One region of the Pseudomonas sp. F-14 TE3482 genome, then DNA from elsewhere that is predicted to be linked to it. Evidence: riboswitches for the same ligand, from Rfam matches in the RefSeq annotation. Region 1 holds a riboswitch; the other holds the start of a gene.
The links. Region 1 has a riboswitch for cobalamin ahead of cobW (cobalamin biosynthesis protein CobW). Riboswitches for the same ligand answer to the same signal wherever they lie in the genome.
Positions count from the first base shown of each region.

Region 2: it holds a riboswitch for cobalamin, as region 1 does, so the genes downstream of both, cobO (cob(I)yrinic acid a,c-diamide adenosyltransferase) here and cobW (cobalamin biosynthesis protein CobW) in region 1, are expected to answer to the same signal.

Region 1 covers NZ_JBRJII010000001.1:4,151,822-4,159,066, reverse strand. Annotated here, with positions in the region: gene AB7M26_RS18870 (ATP-binding protein) at 1-215, opposite strand, end outside; gene cobN (cobaltochelatase subunit CobN) at 370-4,293, opposite strand; gene cobW (cobalamin biosynthesis protein CobW) at 4,297-5,364, opposite strand; cobalamin riboswitch at 5,466-5,681, opposite strand; cobalamin riboswitch at 5,934-6,161, shown strand; gene AB7M26_RS18855 (CbtB domain-containing protein) at 6,283-6,489, shown strand; gene AB7M26_RS18850 (CbtA family protein) at 6,501-7,208, shown strand; gene AB7M26_RS18845 (cobalamin biosynthesis protein) at 7,205-7,245, shown strand, end outside.
Region 2 covers NZ_JBRJII010000001.1:5,868,180-5,875,424, reverse strand. Annotated here, with positions in the region: gene AB7M26_RS26635 (C40 family peptidase) at 1-174, shown strand, start outside; gene AB7M26_RS26630 (C40 family peptidase) at 340-876, shown strand; gene AB7M26_RS26625 (PQQ-dependent sugar dehydrogenase) at 1,041-2,354, opposite strand; gene AB7M26_RS26620 (hypothetical protein) at 2,423-3,007, opposite strand; cobalamin riboswitch at 3,162-3,412, shown strand; gene cobO (cob(I)yrinic acid a,c-diamide adenosyltransferase) at 3,494-4,105, shown strand; gene AB7M26_RS26610 (cobyrinate a,c-diamide synthase) at 4,116-5,498, shown strand; gene bluB (5,6-dimethylbenzimidazole synthase) at 5,495-6,145, shown strand; gene cbiB (adenosylcobinamide-phosphate synthase CbiB) at 6,142-7,050, shown strand; gene cobD (threonine-phosphate decarboxylase CobD) at 7,043-7,245, shown strand, end outside.

The DNA.
Region 1 (7,245 bases):
AATCGTTCTTCGGTGGCGCCCAGAGGCAAGGTGACGAATTGACCGCTGGCCAACAGGTCCGCCAAGCCTCGGGCCAGGGTCGATTTGGCCATGCCGCGCGGACCCTCGATCAGCACGCCACCGATTTTAGGGTCGATGGCGGTCAGGTATAGCGCGAGCTTCAAGTCATCGGCGCCGACCACGGCGGAGAGCGGGAAATGGGGGGTGTCGGTCATTTTCAAATCTCAGTCATGGTCGGTGGCAGGCACACCTTGGACCTGTGGGAGCGTGGCTTGCCCGCGAAGGCGTCCGCTCAGTCGAAATCAATGTTGATTGTGAGGGCCTCTTCGCGGGCAAGCCACGCTCCCACAGGTTAGCGATGCCACAGATTTAGCCGTCTTCTTCTATATCCAGCAACAAATTCTCCAGCGCCTCGCGGTACTCGCCCGGTTCTTTCCACAGCCCCCGCTGCTGCGCTTCGAGCATGCGTTCGGTCATGTCACGCAAGGCATGGGGATTGTGTTCGCGGACAAAGTCCCGGGTTGCCGGATCGAGCAAATAGGCGTCCGCCAGCAACGCATATTGGTGGTCGTCGATCAGCTGCGTGGTGGCGTCGAACGCAAACAGGTTATCGACCGTCGCCGCCAGTTCGAACGCGCCTTTATAGCCATGACGCTTGACCCCGTCGATCCATTTCGGATTGGCTGCCCGGGAACGAATCACCCGGTTAAGCTCTTCCTTCAACGTGCGGATCTTCGGCAAATCCGGCTGACTGTGGTCGCCATGGTAACTGGCCGCCGCTTCACCGCTGAGGCTTTCGACGGCTGCCAGCATGCCTCCCTGGAACTGGTAATAGTCGTTGGAATCGAGCAAGTCGTGTTCACGGTTGTCCTGGTTTTGCAGCACCGCCTGCACCTGGCTCAAACGCTGGGCGAACTGTTCGCGGGCGACGGTGCCTTCGTCAGAGCCGCCGTAAGCGTAGCCGCCCCAGTTCAGGTAAACCTGGGCCAAATCTTCACGGCTTTGCCACAAACGACCGTCGATGGCGCCCTGCACGCCTGCTCCGTAAGCACCCGGTTTGGCCCCGAAGATGCGCCAGCCGGCTTGCCGCCGCGCAGCGTCTTCATCCAGACCGGACTCCAGCAACGCTTGCCGCTCGGCGCGGACCTTGGCCGCCAACGGGTTGAGATCGTCCGGCTCATCCAGTGCGGCGACCGCTTGCACGGCGGCGTCGAACAGCCGGATCAGGTTGGCAAAGGCATCGCGGAAAAATCCGGAGACGCGCAAGGTCACGTCCACCCGTGGACGGTCCAGCAAACTCAACGGCAGAATCTCGAAATCGTCGACCCGCTGGCTGCCAGTCGCCCAGACCGGACGCACGCCCATCAGCGCCATGGCCTGGGCGATGTCATCGCCGCCGGTGCGCATGGTCGCGGTGCCCCAAACCGACAGACCGAGCTGACGCAGGTGATCGCCGTGGTCCTGCAAGTGCCGCTCAAGAATCAGGTTCGCGGACTGGAAACCGATGCGCCACGCGGTGGTGGTCGGCAGGTTGCGCACATCCACCGAATAGAAATTGCGCCCGGTAGGCAGCACGTCCAGACGGCCGCGACTCGGCGCGCCGCTAGGCCCGGCCGGGACGAATCGACCACTGAGGGCATCCAGCAGGCCGCGCATTTCCGCTGGGCCGCAGGCGTCCAGACGCGGGGCAACGACTTCGCGCAGGCTGTTGATGATCGCACTCACTTCCGACCAATCACCCTCCTGTGGGAACGGGCCTTTGTGGCGAGGGAGCTTGCTCCCGTTGGACTGCGCAGCAGTCCCATTTTTTGGGGCCGCTTCGCGACCCAACGGGAGCAAGCTCCCTCGCCACAGTGGCTCGCTCCCACCGGGGCCGGGCATGGCTTGAGGATGGTTCAGTAGCTCGGCCTCGGGACTCAAAGTCTGTTCAATCACCTGCGCGGCGAACAACTCCAGACGTTCACGGGTATCCCCCGCCGTACGCCACAGTTCATCGCTGACCGACAGCAATGCCTCCGGTCGAGGGCCGCTCCAGGGCTCGGCCAAAACGCAATCCAGCGGATCGAAGCCCAACGCAAACGCCTTGGCCAGCGCCCGCAACAAACTCGATTGCGCCCCACGGCCATCGCCGCGCGGAATCCGCAGCAAGGCCAATAAGGTGTCGATGCGCAACCGCCCCACTGGCGACTCGCCAAACACGTGCAGACCATCGCGGATCTGCGACTCCTTCAAGTCGCACAGGTACGTGTCCAGGCGCGGTAACCAGATCGCCGCATCGGCATCGCTGTCGAGTTTCTCGTCCAGTTGCAGTTCACGGTCGATGTGCGTGTCGCGCACCAATTGCAGAATGTCGCGCTGCAGTTCCCGGGCGCGGCGCGGATCGAGCAATTGCGCTTCGTAATATTCGTCGGCCAACAATTCGAGATTGCGCAGCGGACCGTAGGTTTCGGCGCGGGTCAGCGGCGGCATCAGGTGATCGATGATCACAGCCTGCGTACGGCGTTTGGCCTGGGCGCCCTCGCCCGGGTCATTGACGATAAACGGATAGATGTTCGGCAGCGGCCCGAGCAAGGCGTCCGGCCAGCAGTTTTCCGACAGCCCGACGCCTTTGCCCGGCAGCCATTCGAGGTTGCCGTGCTTGCCCACATGGATCACGCCGTGAGCGCCGTAGGTGTTGCGCAACCAGAAGTAGAACGCCAGATAACCGTGAGGCGGCACCAGGTCGGGGTCGTGATAGACCGCGCTCGGGTCAACCTGATAACCCCGGGCCGGTTGAATGCCAACAAAGGTCAGGCCGAAGCGCAGACCAGCAATCATCATTCGCCCGCCACGGAACATCGGATCGTTTTCGGCCGAGCCCCAACGCTCCAGCACCGCCTGACGATTGGCCTCGGGCAGCGCGTTGAACATCAGGTTGTAGTCGTCCAGCGCGAGGCTTTGATGACAGGGACGCTGATCGAGGGTGTCGAGGTCGTTGCTGACGCCGCCGAGCAATTGCTGGATCAGCGCGGTGCCGGTGCCTGGCAATTCAGCCGGCAGCGGATAACCTTCAGCGTGCAGCGCTCGGAGGATGTTCAACGCCGCAGCCGGAGTATCGAGGCCGACGCCGTTGCCGATACGCCCATCGCGAGTCGGGTAGTTGGCGAGGATCAGGGCGATGCGTTTTTCGCCGTTGGGCACCCGCGCCAGATCGATCCAGCGCCGGGCCAGTTCGGCGACAAAATCCATGCGCTCAGGTTGCGGCCGGTAGCAGACCACGTCTGACTGACTGCGCTCGCTGCGCCAGGCCAGGTCCTTGAAACTGATCGGCCGGCTGATGATCCGCCCGTCCAGCTCCGGCAGTGCGATGTGCATCGCCAGGTCGCGGGGACCGAGGCCTTGTTCGCTGGCGCGCCAACCGGGTTCATTGTCCTGGGCGCAGATCGCTTGAATCACTGGAATGTTGCGGCGAAACGGCCGCAGGTGCGGCGCTTCGGGGCTGGACTGGGCGAAACCGGTGGTGTTGAGAATCACCCCCGCCTCGACTTCATCCAGCATGTCCTCAACCACCGTCAGGCAGCCGGGCTCTTTCAAACTGGCCAGTGCAATCGGTAACGGGTTCAACCCCGCTGCCTGCAGACGCTGGCAGAAAATATCGATGAAACCGGTGTTCGCCGCCTGCAAATGCGAGCGGTAAAACAGCACCGCCGCCACCGGCTGACCAGCTTGCCAGTCGGCTTGCCAATCGCTCAGCTCAGCGGGGCTTTTGTGCGGATGGTAAATCGCCGTGCGTGGCAGGGTTTGCGGCTCGGACCATGAGTAGTCGCGATCCAGCCAGCGATTGGCGAGGCAGCGAAACAGGTCGAGTGCGTTGGCCATGCCGCCCTGACGCAGGAAGTGCCAGAGCCGGTCGCGGTCTTGCGCGGTTACGGTGCTCAGGTCACTGAGTTCCGGGTCCGGGCGATCGTCCCCCGGCACCAGAATCAGCTGCACACCGCGCTCGGACAATTCCACAAGCCGCTCAATGCCGTAACGCCAATAGGCGATGCCGCCGTGCAGCGAGATCAGAATCACCTTGGCGTGGCGCAGCACTTCGTCGACGTAGAGATCGACCGAGGCGTGATTCTGCACCTGCATCGGATTGGCCAGGCGCAGGCTCGGGTAATCGTCGGGCAACTGCTGCGCCGCTTCGGCTAGCAATGCCAGGCTGGAATCGCCGCTGCACAGGATCACCAGCTCGGCGGGGGTTTGTCCAAGGTCGGCAATGTTGTCATCCGACACGAAACCGCCGGGCTGAGTCCTGAGCAGGTGCATGGTTTAAACGCTGAGCGCAGCGCGCAATTGCGCTTCGAGTGCAGTGGCGTCCAGATCCTGACCGATCAACACCAGACGGGTGGTGCGCGCTTCTTCAGCGCCCCACTGACGGTCGAAGTGCTTGTCGAAACGCGTGCCCACACCCTGGATCAGCAGGCGCATCGACTTGTTCGGTACCGCCGCGAAACCTTTGACCCGCAGGATGCCGTGCTGGACCACCAGTTGCGTCAGCGCGTCCATCAGCAGGCTTTCGTCGGCTTGTGGCAGCTCGATGGAGATGGAATCGAACGCGTCATGGTCATGATCGTGATCGTCTTCGCCTTCATGGTGATGATCGTGATGGCTGTGGCGGCTGTCGATGTGTTCTTCGGAGCCGGCACCGAGGCCGATCAGCACGTCCAGTGGCAGACGACCGCTGCTGGCCTCGATGACTTTCACCGCTGGCGGCAGTTCTTCGGCGACTTCCAGGCGCACGCGGGCCAGGTCTGCGGCGCTGATCAGGTCGGCCTTGTTGAGGATCACCAGATCGGCGCTGGCCAGTTGGTCGGCGAACAGCTCATGCAGCGGCGATTCGTGGTCCAGGTTCGGGTCGAGTTTGCGCTGGGCATCCACTTGATCCGGGAACGCAGCGAAGGTGCCAGCAGCGACGGCCGGGCTGTCGACCACGGTGATCACCGCGTCAACGGTGCAGGCGCTGCGGATTTCTGGCCACTGGAAGGCTTGAACCAAAGGTTTTGGCAGGGCCAGACCCGAAGTTTCGATCAGAATGTGGTCGAGGTCGCCGCGACGAGCGACCAGTTCGCGCATCACCGGGAAGAATTCTTCCTGAACCGTGCAGCACAGGCAGCCGTTGGCCAGTTCGTAGACGCGGCCGTTGGCTTCTTCTTCGGTACAACCGATCGAGCACTGCTTAAGGATTTCGCCGTCGATGCCCAGCTCGCCGAACTCGTTGACGATCACCGCGATGCGACGGCCCTGGGCGTTGTCGAGCATGTGGCGCAGCAAGGTGGTTTTGCCCGAGCCGAGGAAGCCGGTAACGATGGTGACAGGGAGTTTGGCCAGTGTTTTCATCGGATGCCCTTTGGCAAGGTGGCGGGCATACGGGACGACAATCGCAGCGGCGGATGCACGCGCGCAAGAGTTCCGCCACCGGATCACCCCGCCCGGTTGTAGTGAGAATCTGTATCGAGGCAGGTCTCCTGGCTGACGGTGTGCCGGGCGAGTCAGCCTGGCATTCGCTGCGCCTTCCCGCGAACCTGATGGATCAGGGCTTGCAGTGGCGTGGCAGCGAACATCACCGTTCACAGTTGCGGGGGCAGCCGCGGCATCGACCGCGTTCCCTTCTTAGCTTCGGCAGACGCCGAAGAACCTCGAAAGCGCAAGGCTACGCATCGTGTGGGGGCGGGTCAATGTCCTATAGGAGAATGTGATCACCTGTGGGGGTTTGCCTGTGGCGAGGGAGCTTGCTCCCGTTCGAGCGCGAAGCGGTCACAATCAGATACATGCGGTCTGCCTGTAGATATGCAGTGCATGGTTTTACGACTGCTTCGCAGCCGAGCGGGAGCAAGCTCCCTCGCCACAGGTATTTGGTGTCAGTTGAGAACCCTTGCCAATTGACGCCCAACCCCCGCCCATGCTCTCCTACACGCCTTGTTACGGGTGCCCTTCACAGGGTGAAACGGGAAACCGGTGAATCATGTGCTTTACTCTAAAGCCATGTCAGTCCGGTGCTGCCCCCGCAACGGTAAGCGAGTGAAGCGTCAAATCCACTGTGCCCGTCATACGGCATGGGAAGGTGATGCTTGCAGGTTTGGGCACAAGCCCTGCCCCTCGCGAGCCCGGAGACCGGCCCGCAACACAAAGTGACTTTTACGTTCACTGAATAACAAACCCGCGGTGGGCGGGCGCTGTTCGAAATCTCTGCCTGCCCCGGCGTACGGAGGTTTTCATGCGCTCTATTCACCCGCTGACAGACCAGAGGGAAGCGCCATGTCGATCATCAGCAGCACCGCCAGCAACACCGATAAAAAGAGCACGATCAGCACCACCACTACCCTGAGCCAACGCCTGACCGCCGCTTTTTGTGCGTCGATTCTTGGCGCCAGCCTTGTGTATTTCGCCGGTTTCTCGCACATCGAAGCGGTACACAACGCCGCGCACGATACCCGTCACAGCGCCGCATTCCCGTGCCATTGAGACCTGCTGACATGATCAAGCGTATTGCGCAAACCGCAGGTTTCACCGGGCTGCTGGCCGCCCTGCTGCTGACCCTGCTGCAAAGCTTCTGGGTGGCTCCGCTGATTCTGCAGGCCGAGACCTACGAAAAATCCGAGCCGGCCGCGGTTGAAATCCACGAGCACGCCGCGGGAGCTGTCACCGCTCACACCCACGATGCCGAAGCCTGGGAGCCGGAAGACGGCTGGCAGCGCGTGCTGTCGACCACCGGCGGCAATCTGGTGGTGGCGGTGGGTTTCGCCCTGATGCTCGCGGGCCTCTACACCTTGCGCGCTCCACGCCGTACCTCTCAGGGCCTGCTCTGGGGTCTGGCCGGTTACGCGACGTTCGTGCTGGCGCCCACCCTCGGCCTGCCACCTGAGCTGCCGGGCACTGCCGCGGCGGATCTGGCGCAACGGCAGATTTGGTGGATTGGCACCGCCGCGTCCACAGCAGTCGGCATCGCGCTGATCGCATTCAGCCGCCACTGGCTGATGAAGATCCTTGGTGTGGCGATCCTGGCCGTGCCTCATGTGATTGGCGCGCCTCAACCGGAAGTCCATTCGATGCTCGCGCCGCAAGCCCTGGAAGCGCAGTTCAAAATCGCTTCGCAGCTGACCAACATGGCGTTCTGGCTGGCCCTGGGCCTGATCAGCGCCTGGTTGTTCCGCCGCAAAAGCGATGGCCAATACTCCGCATGACTGACGTCAGCGCAGCGCCGACCCTGGTGGTCGGCCT
Region 2 (7,245 bases), 1.7 Mb from region 1:
GCCGGGATCTACCTGGGTGACAACCAGTTCATCCACTCCAGCAGCCGCAAAAGCGGTGGTGTCCGGATTGATAGTCTGGGCGACAGCTACTGGAGCAAAACCTTCATCGAAGCCAAGCGCGCACTCGCGATGGCACCGACTGCGGCCCCGGCTATCGTCACGGCACGCAAGTAAGCGGACAGTTTGTAAGGCGAACTTAAAGTCTTACTTGAAGTTTGCCGCGTAGCCGCTAGAATCCTGATCTATTATTGATGGCAAACCGCCTGCGTTCTGCGCAGGCGGTTTTCTTTTCTGCCTTTTCGGTGGAAAAAGCCGCAGCCAGATCAGGATGTTCTGTTTATGACGATGTCGGCCCGCCTCGCACTCATATTCTTCGCAGCGCTGCTCAGCGCCTGCGCCAGCCGCACACCGCCCCCTGCGCCGATGGTTCGCGCTCCCATTGTTTTCGGTCCTTCCCAAGCCTTTTCCCCTGCGGCAGAAGACGTGCTGTTTCGCGCGCTGGGCCTGGTGGGAACACCTTATCGCTGGGGCGGCAACACGCCGGATTCCGGATTCGATTGCAGCGGTCTGATCGGTTATGTGTATCGCGATGTCGCCGGCATTTCCTTGCCGCGCTCCACCCGCGAGATGATTGGCATGCAAGCCCCCAGTGTCGGCAAGGAAGGCCTGCAAACCGGCGACCTGATTTTCTTCGCCACCAATGGCGGCTCCCAGGTCAGCCACGCCGGTATCTACGTCGGCGAAGGCCGCTTCGTCCACGCGCCAGCCACGGGCGGCACGGTCAAGCTGGACAGCTTGTCCAAGGCTTACTGGCAGAAAGCCTACCTGAGCGCCAAGCGCGTCTTGCAACCCGAGCACTTGGCACATAATCCGTAGTGGAAGTTGTCAGGACCGCTCGCACGCTCTGCCGTAAACGCTGATCCCCTGTGGGAGCGGGCTTGCCCGCGATGACGTCGGCACATTCAACATCGATGTAGTCTGGGCTTTCGCTATCGCGGGCAAGCCCGCTCCCACAGGGTTTTCGTCTTGCAGTGATCATATTATTTAGCCGCGGAAACGCGCCACACCTTGTTCCCCACATCATCCGCCACCAGCAAGCCGCCTTGCTGATCGATCACAACACCCACCGGCCGGCCCATGGCTTTTTCGTCGTCAGTGAGGAAGCCGGTGAGTACATCCACCGGCTGCCCGGTCGGTTTGCCGGCGGTGAACGGCACGAAAATCACTTTATAGCCGCTGTGAGGTTTGCGGTTCCACGAGCCGTGTTGGCCGATGAAGGCGCCTTGGGTGAACGGCGCGGGCAACTTGCTGCCTTCGGCGAACGTCAGGCCCAGTGACGCGGTATGCGGCCCCACCGCATAGTCCGGTGCAATCGCCTTGGCCACCAGATCGGGGTTTTGCGGCTCGACGCGAATGTCGACGTGCTGGCCGTAATAGCTGTAGGGCCAGCCGTAGAACCCGCCATCCTTCACGGATGTGATGTAGTCCGGCACCAGGTCGCTGCCGATTTCGTCACGCTCGTTGACGGCTGTCCACAGTGCGCCGCTCTGCGGTTCCCAGGCCAGGCCGTTTGGATTGCGAATCCCCGAGGCGAAGATCCGATGGTTGCCGGTGGCGCGTTCCACTTCCCAGATCGCCGCGCGACCTTCCTCCTGATCCATGCCGTTTTCGCCGACGTTGCTGTTCGAGCCCACGGTGACGTACAGCTTGCTGCCATCCTTGCTGGCGATGACGTTTTTGGTCCAGTGATGATTCAGCGTGCCGCCCGGCAGGTCGACCACCTTGATGGGCTGCGACTTGATCGCCGTCTCACCGTTTTCATAGTGGAAACGCAGCAGGCGATCAGTGTCGGCGACGTACAGGTCATTGCCGACCAGGGTCATGCCGAAGGGCGAATTGAGGTTTTCCAGGAATACCGTGCGGGTTTCGGCAACGCCATCGTGGTCCTTGTCCCGCAACAGGGTGATGCGGTTCGGGCTGGGGACGCCAGCACCGGCACGGCCCATGACTTTGCCCATGACCCAGCCGCGAATGCCTTGACCATCATCGGGTTTAGGCGGTGCATTGGTTTCGGCCACCAGCACATCGCCGTTTGGTAATACGTAGAGCCAGCGCGGATGATCGAGGCCTTCGGCAAACGCCACCACTTGAGTCCCGGTCGCGGCGACAGGTTTCTTGCCTTCAGGCCAGCCGATCGCCGGGGCGATGTTCACCGTCGGGATCAGGGTTTTATTCGGTTCTGGCAGCTTGGGCGAGGGGCCTGTGCCATCCGAGACTTGCAGGCTGGAGGTTTCACCACAGGCGGCGAGCCCTCCGGCGAGCGCGATGATGAAAACGAGCTGGGGTTTGCGCATTACTGATCTTCCCTATGAATGCATTGACGTAATCATAGAGAAGCGTAGACGTTCGATGGTTCAACCGGTCAGCCGCGGGCTTCCTTGAGCAGAACAGCGATGCCTGGATGGTAGTTGCCGGCTTCATTGCGCAACTTGCGGTAGGCGTAAGGGAAATACCAGGCCACGGCGCAGGTATGTTCCTTTTGCAGGTCGTCGACCATGTCCTGGAGTTCTTCCGGGGTGGCGCTGTGTTGGGCTTTTTGTGGCGCGACAAACAGACAGCCGAGTTTCAGATCGCTGGCGTAGCTGATTCGCTTCGCGTCACTGGTGATGTCCGCCAATGCCTGAGTCAGGTTCAGGCTATTGACCCGTGGCCAGCGCTGGGTGGCCTGGAGATACGCGCGCTCTTCGCTGCTGGCGATAAACAGATCGGCGCGGGCGTTGCGTTCGCCTTCTTCGATCTGTTTGCGGGTCGACGTCTGTGCCAGCGTGACCATTTCTGCCATCCAGGCCGCGGCGCAGAGCAGACCGAGGTTGGCGTTTTCGTCGTACCAGTAAGGTGTATCGTTATCGCCGCGCACGGTGTTGTAGCGGTCGATACAGTCAAACCAGCGTTCCAGTACCGGCCGCAGGAATTCCAGCTTCGGATTGCTGATGATCATGCCTTGCATGTGGCTCACCCTTGTTATTGTGTTGTCAGGTTGTGGCTCTTTGATATCACTGCTGGCAGTGTGGCACAAGATTGGCGTCAGTTAATTGATCGACGGCAGTTATTCGCTCAGCGGTGTCCCGGCTTTAATTGACGCTCCATCCCCAACCCTCTAACCTTCGCGGCTTGTTTCAGGTGCTCTGTGACCTTGGTCGACAGAGTGAAACAGGGAAGCCGGTGAGTGAATTTCTTCCAGCGAAGAATGATCACGATCCCGGCGCTGCCCCCGCAACGGTAAATGAGTAAAAGCTGCGCGAGGGCCTGTCATCAGGCCCTAGCCACTGTGTCGACTGTCGACATGGGAAGGCGCGCAGTCAGGCGCAAGCCGCTCATGAGCCCGGAGACCGGCCTGATTCATCCAACGGCATCACGGTGGGCGATGCCAGGCTTCTTGCCGTCTATTCTTGTGCCTGCCCGCCGTTATCCAGCCCCAACGGAGAGCTCCCCCATGACTGATACTCCCGATCGTGACGAACGCCATCTGGCGCGCATGCTGCGAAAAAAAGCGGTGATCGACGAACGCATCGCCAACTCGCCGAATGAATGCGGTTTGCTGCTGGTGCTTTCCGGTAACGGCAAAGGCAAAAGCAGTTCGGCGTTCGGCATGCTCGCGCGGTCCATGGGCCACGGCATGCAGTGCGGCGTGGTGCAGTTCATCAAGGGGCGCACCAGCACTGGCGAGGAGCTGTTCTTCCGACGCTTCCCGGAGCAAGTGCGTTTTCATGTGATGGGCGAGGGCTTTACCTGGGAAACCCAGGACCGTCAGCGCGACATCGCCGCCGCCGAAGCCGCCTGGGCAGTGTCCCGCGAATTGCTGCGTGATCCGGCCATTGGCCTCGTGGTGTTAGATGAATTGAACATCGCCCTCAAGCACGGCTACCTCGATCTCGATCAGGTGCTCAGCGACTTGCAGGCCCGTCCGCCGATGCAGCACGTGGTGGTCACCGGTCGCGGCGCCAAGCCCGAGATGATCGAACTGGCCGACACTGTCACTGAAATGGGCATGATCAAGCACGCCTTCCAGGCCGGAATCAAAGCGCAAAAAGGCGTCGAGTTGTGAACTGCACTTTATGAATAGCCATCGTCAATGCCCGGCGGTACTGATCGCCGCGCCGGCCTCCGGCCAGGGCAAGACCACTGTCACCGCCGCGCTCGCCCGTTTGCATCGCAATCAGGGGCGCAAGGTTCGCGTGTTCAAATGCGGCCCGGATTTTCTCGACCCGATGATTCTCGAGCGCGCCAGCGGCGCACCGGTTTATCAACTCGACATGTGGATGGTCGGCGAGCAAGAAAGTCGACGGCTGTTGTGGGAAGCCGCTGGCGAAGCCGATCTGATCCTCATCGAAGGCGTCATGGGGCTATTCGACGGTACGCCATCCAGCGCCGATCTGGCGCGGCACTTCGGTGTGCCGGTGCTCGGCGTGATCGACGGCACCGCGATGGCGCAGACGTTTGGCGCGCTGGCCCTGGGCCTTGCGCGTTATCAGCCGGATTTGCCGTTTGCCGGTGTGCTGGCCAATCGGGTCGGCACCGTGCGCCATGCGCAATTGCTCGAAGGCAGCCTGACTGAAGGTTTGCGCTGGTACGGAGCGTTGTCCCGGGAGACCGGCATCGAATTGCCAAGTCGGCATCTCGGCCTGGTTCAGGCCAGTGAATTGAATGATCTCGACCTGCGTCTCGATGCGGCGGCCGACTCATTAGCCAGCAGTTGCGATGTGGCGCTGCCGCCAGCCGTGGAATTCGCCGCGCCTGAAATGATCGCAGCCGAACCGTTGCTGGCCGGTGTGCGGATTGCCGTGGCCCGGGATGAAGCTTTCGCGTTTACCTACGGCGCGAGCCTGGATCTGCTGCGGGCCATGGGCGCCGAATTGACTTTCTTTTCGCCGATCCGCGACAGCGAATTACCTGAGGCAGACAGCCTCTATCTGCCGGGCGGTTACCCTGAATTGCACCATGTAGCGTTGTCGCAAAACACGCCGATGCTGACCGCGATCCGCGCTCACCACGCGGCGGGCAAACCGTTGCTGGCCGAGTGTGGCGGCATGCTGTATCTGCTGGATTCCTTGACCGATGTCGAGGGCACTCGCGCTGAACTGGTTGGCTTGCTGGCCGGTGATGCGGTGATGCAGAAGCGTCTTGCCGCGTTGGCCTTGCAGGCGGTCGAATTGCCGGAAGGTTTGCTGCGTGGGCACACCTATCACCACTCGCTGACCAGCACCGGGCTTGAGCCGATTGCTCGAGGTTTGAGCCCCAATGGCGGACGAGGGGCGGAGGCGGTTTATCGTGAGGGGCGGATGACGGCCTCTTATGTACATTTTTATTTTCCGTCCAATCCATCGGCGATTGCAGCGCTGTTTGTGCCTGACCTTGAGGACGCCTTCGCGAGCAAGCCCGCTCCCACAGGGGGATGCAATTCAAATGTGGGAGCGGGCTTGCTCGCGAAGAGGCCATGACCGACAACACATTTTCCGAAGCCGAACGCGCAGCCGTTTACCGAGCCATCGCCGAGCGCCGCGACATGCGGCACTTCAGCGGCGGCACGGTCGAACCCGAGTTACTGAGACGTCTGCTCGAAGCCGCGCACCAAGCGCCGAGTGTCGGCCTGATGCAGCCCTGGCGTTTCATCCGCATCAGCGACCGGGTACTGCGCGGCAAGATTCAGCAGTTGGTGGAAGAAGAACGCATCCGCACCGCCGAAGCCCTCGGCGAGCGCTCCGACGAATTCATGAAGCTCAAGGTCGAAGGCATCAACGACTGCGCCGAGGTGCTGGTCGCCGCGCTGATGGACGATCGTGAGCGGCATATCTTCGGCCGTCGTACATTGCCGGAAATGGACATGGCCTCGCTGTCCTGCGCCATCCAGAACCTTTGGCTCGCATCCCGCGCCGAAGGCCTTGGCATGGGCTGGGTGTCATTGTTCGAGCCACAAGCGCTGGCGGACTTGCTGGGTTTACCGACCGGGGCCAAGCCTTTGGCCGTTCTTTGTCTGGGGCCGGTCAAGGAATTCTACCCGGCGCCGATGTTGGTACTCGAAGGTTGGGCGCAGGCGCGTCCACTCAGCGAATTGCTGTATGAAAATTATTGGGGAGTGAGTCAATGAGTGTGGCGTTGTTGAGTGTCGCCGCGGTCGCGCTGGATGCGCTGCTGGGTGAGCCCAAACGCTGGCATCCGCTGGTGGCGTTCGGTCGTTTTGCCGATCGCATCGAGCAACGTTTCAACTCCGGTGGCCGCGGCTGGCGCAGTCACGGCGTTACGGCCTGGGTGATGGCGGTCGTGCCGCTGACCTTGTTGGCCACCGCACTTTCCTGGGCGCCTTACGTTGGCTGGATTGTCGAGATTCTCTTGCTCTATTGTGCCCTCGGCATGCGCAGTCTCGGCGAGCACGTCGAGCCGGTGGCCAAGGCCCTGCGCAGCGATGATCTGATCGAGGCGCGCAAACGTGTGGGTTATCTGGTCAGCCGTCAGACCAGCGAACTGGATGAAACCGAAGTCGCCCGCGCCGCCACCGAGTCGGTGCTGGAGAACGGCAGCGATGCGGTGTTCGCCGCGCTGTTCTGGTTTGCCGTGGCGGGTGCGCCCGGCGTGGTGCTCTATCGCCTGAGCAACACGCTTGATGCGATGTGGGGTTATCGCAACGATCGCTTCGAACGTTTCGGTTGGGCTGCGGCGAAGATCGATGATGTTCTGAACTACATTCCTGCACGCCTGGTGGCGTTGACCTACGCGCTGCTGGGTAAAACCCGACTGGCGCTGAAGTGCTGGCGTATCCAGGGCCCAACCTGGGACAGCCCGAATGCCGGGCCGGTGATGGCGGCCGGTGCTGGCGCGCTGGGTGTCGAGTTGGGCGGGGCGGCGATTTATCACGGTGAACTGCATCAGCGTCCGCAATTGGGCGAAGGGGTGCCGGCGGATGCCGATTCCATCGACCGTGGCTGGCAATTGGTCCAGCGCGGGGTATGGTTATGGCTGCTGATTCTCTGCGTGGGGGCTGAATTCTATGCTTGAACACGGTGGCCGCTTGCGCAATGCGGCGCTTGAATACGGCATTGCCGAAGCCGATTGGCTCGACCTGTCCAGTGGCCTGGCGCCTTGGCCATTCCCGGTTCCGGACATCCCGCTGCGGGCCTGGGCGCGGTTGCCAGAAACCGATGACGGTCTGGAGCAGGCTGCCTGCGACTATTACGGTGCGGCTCAGGTGTT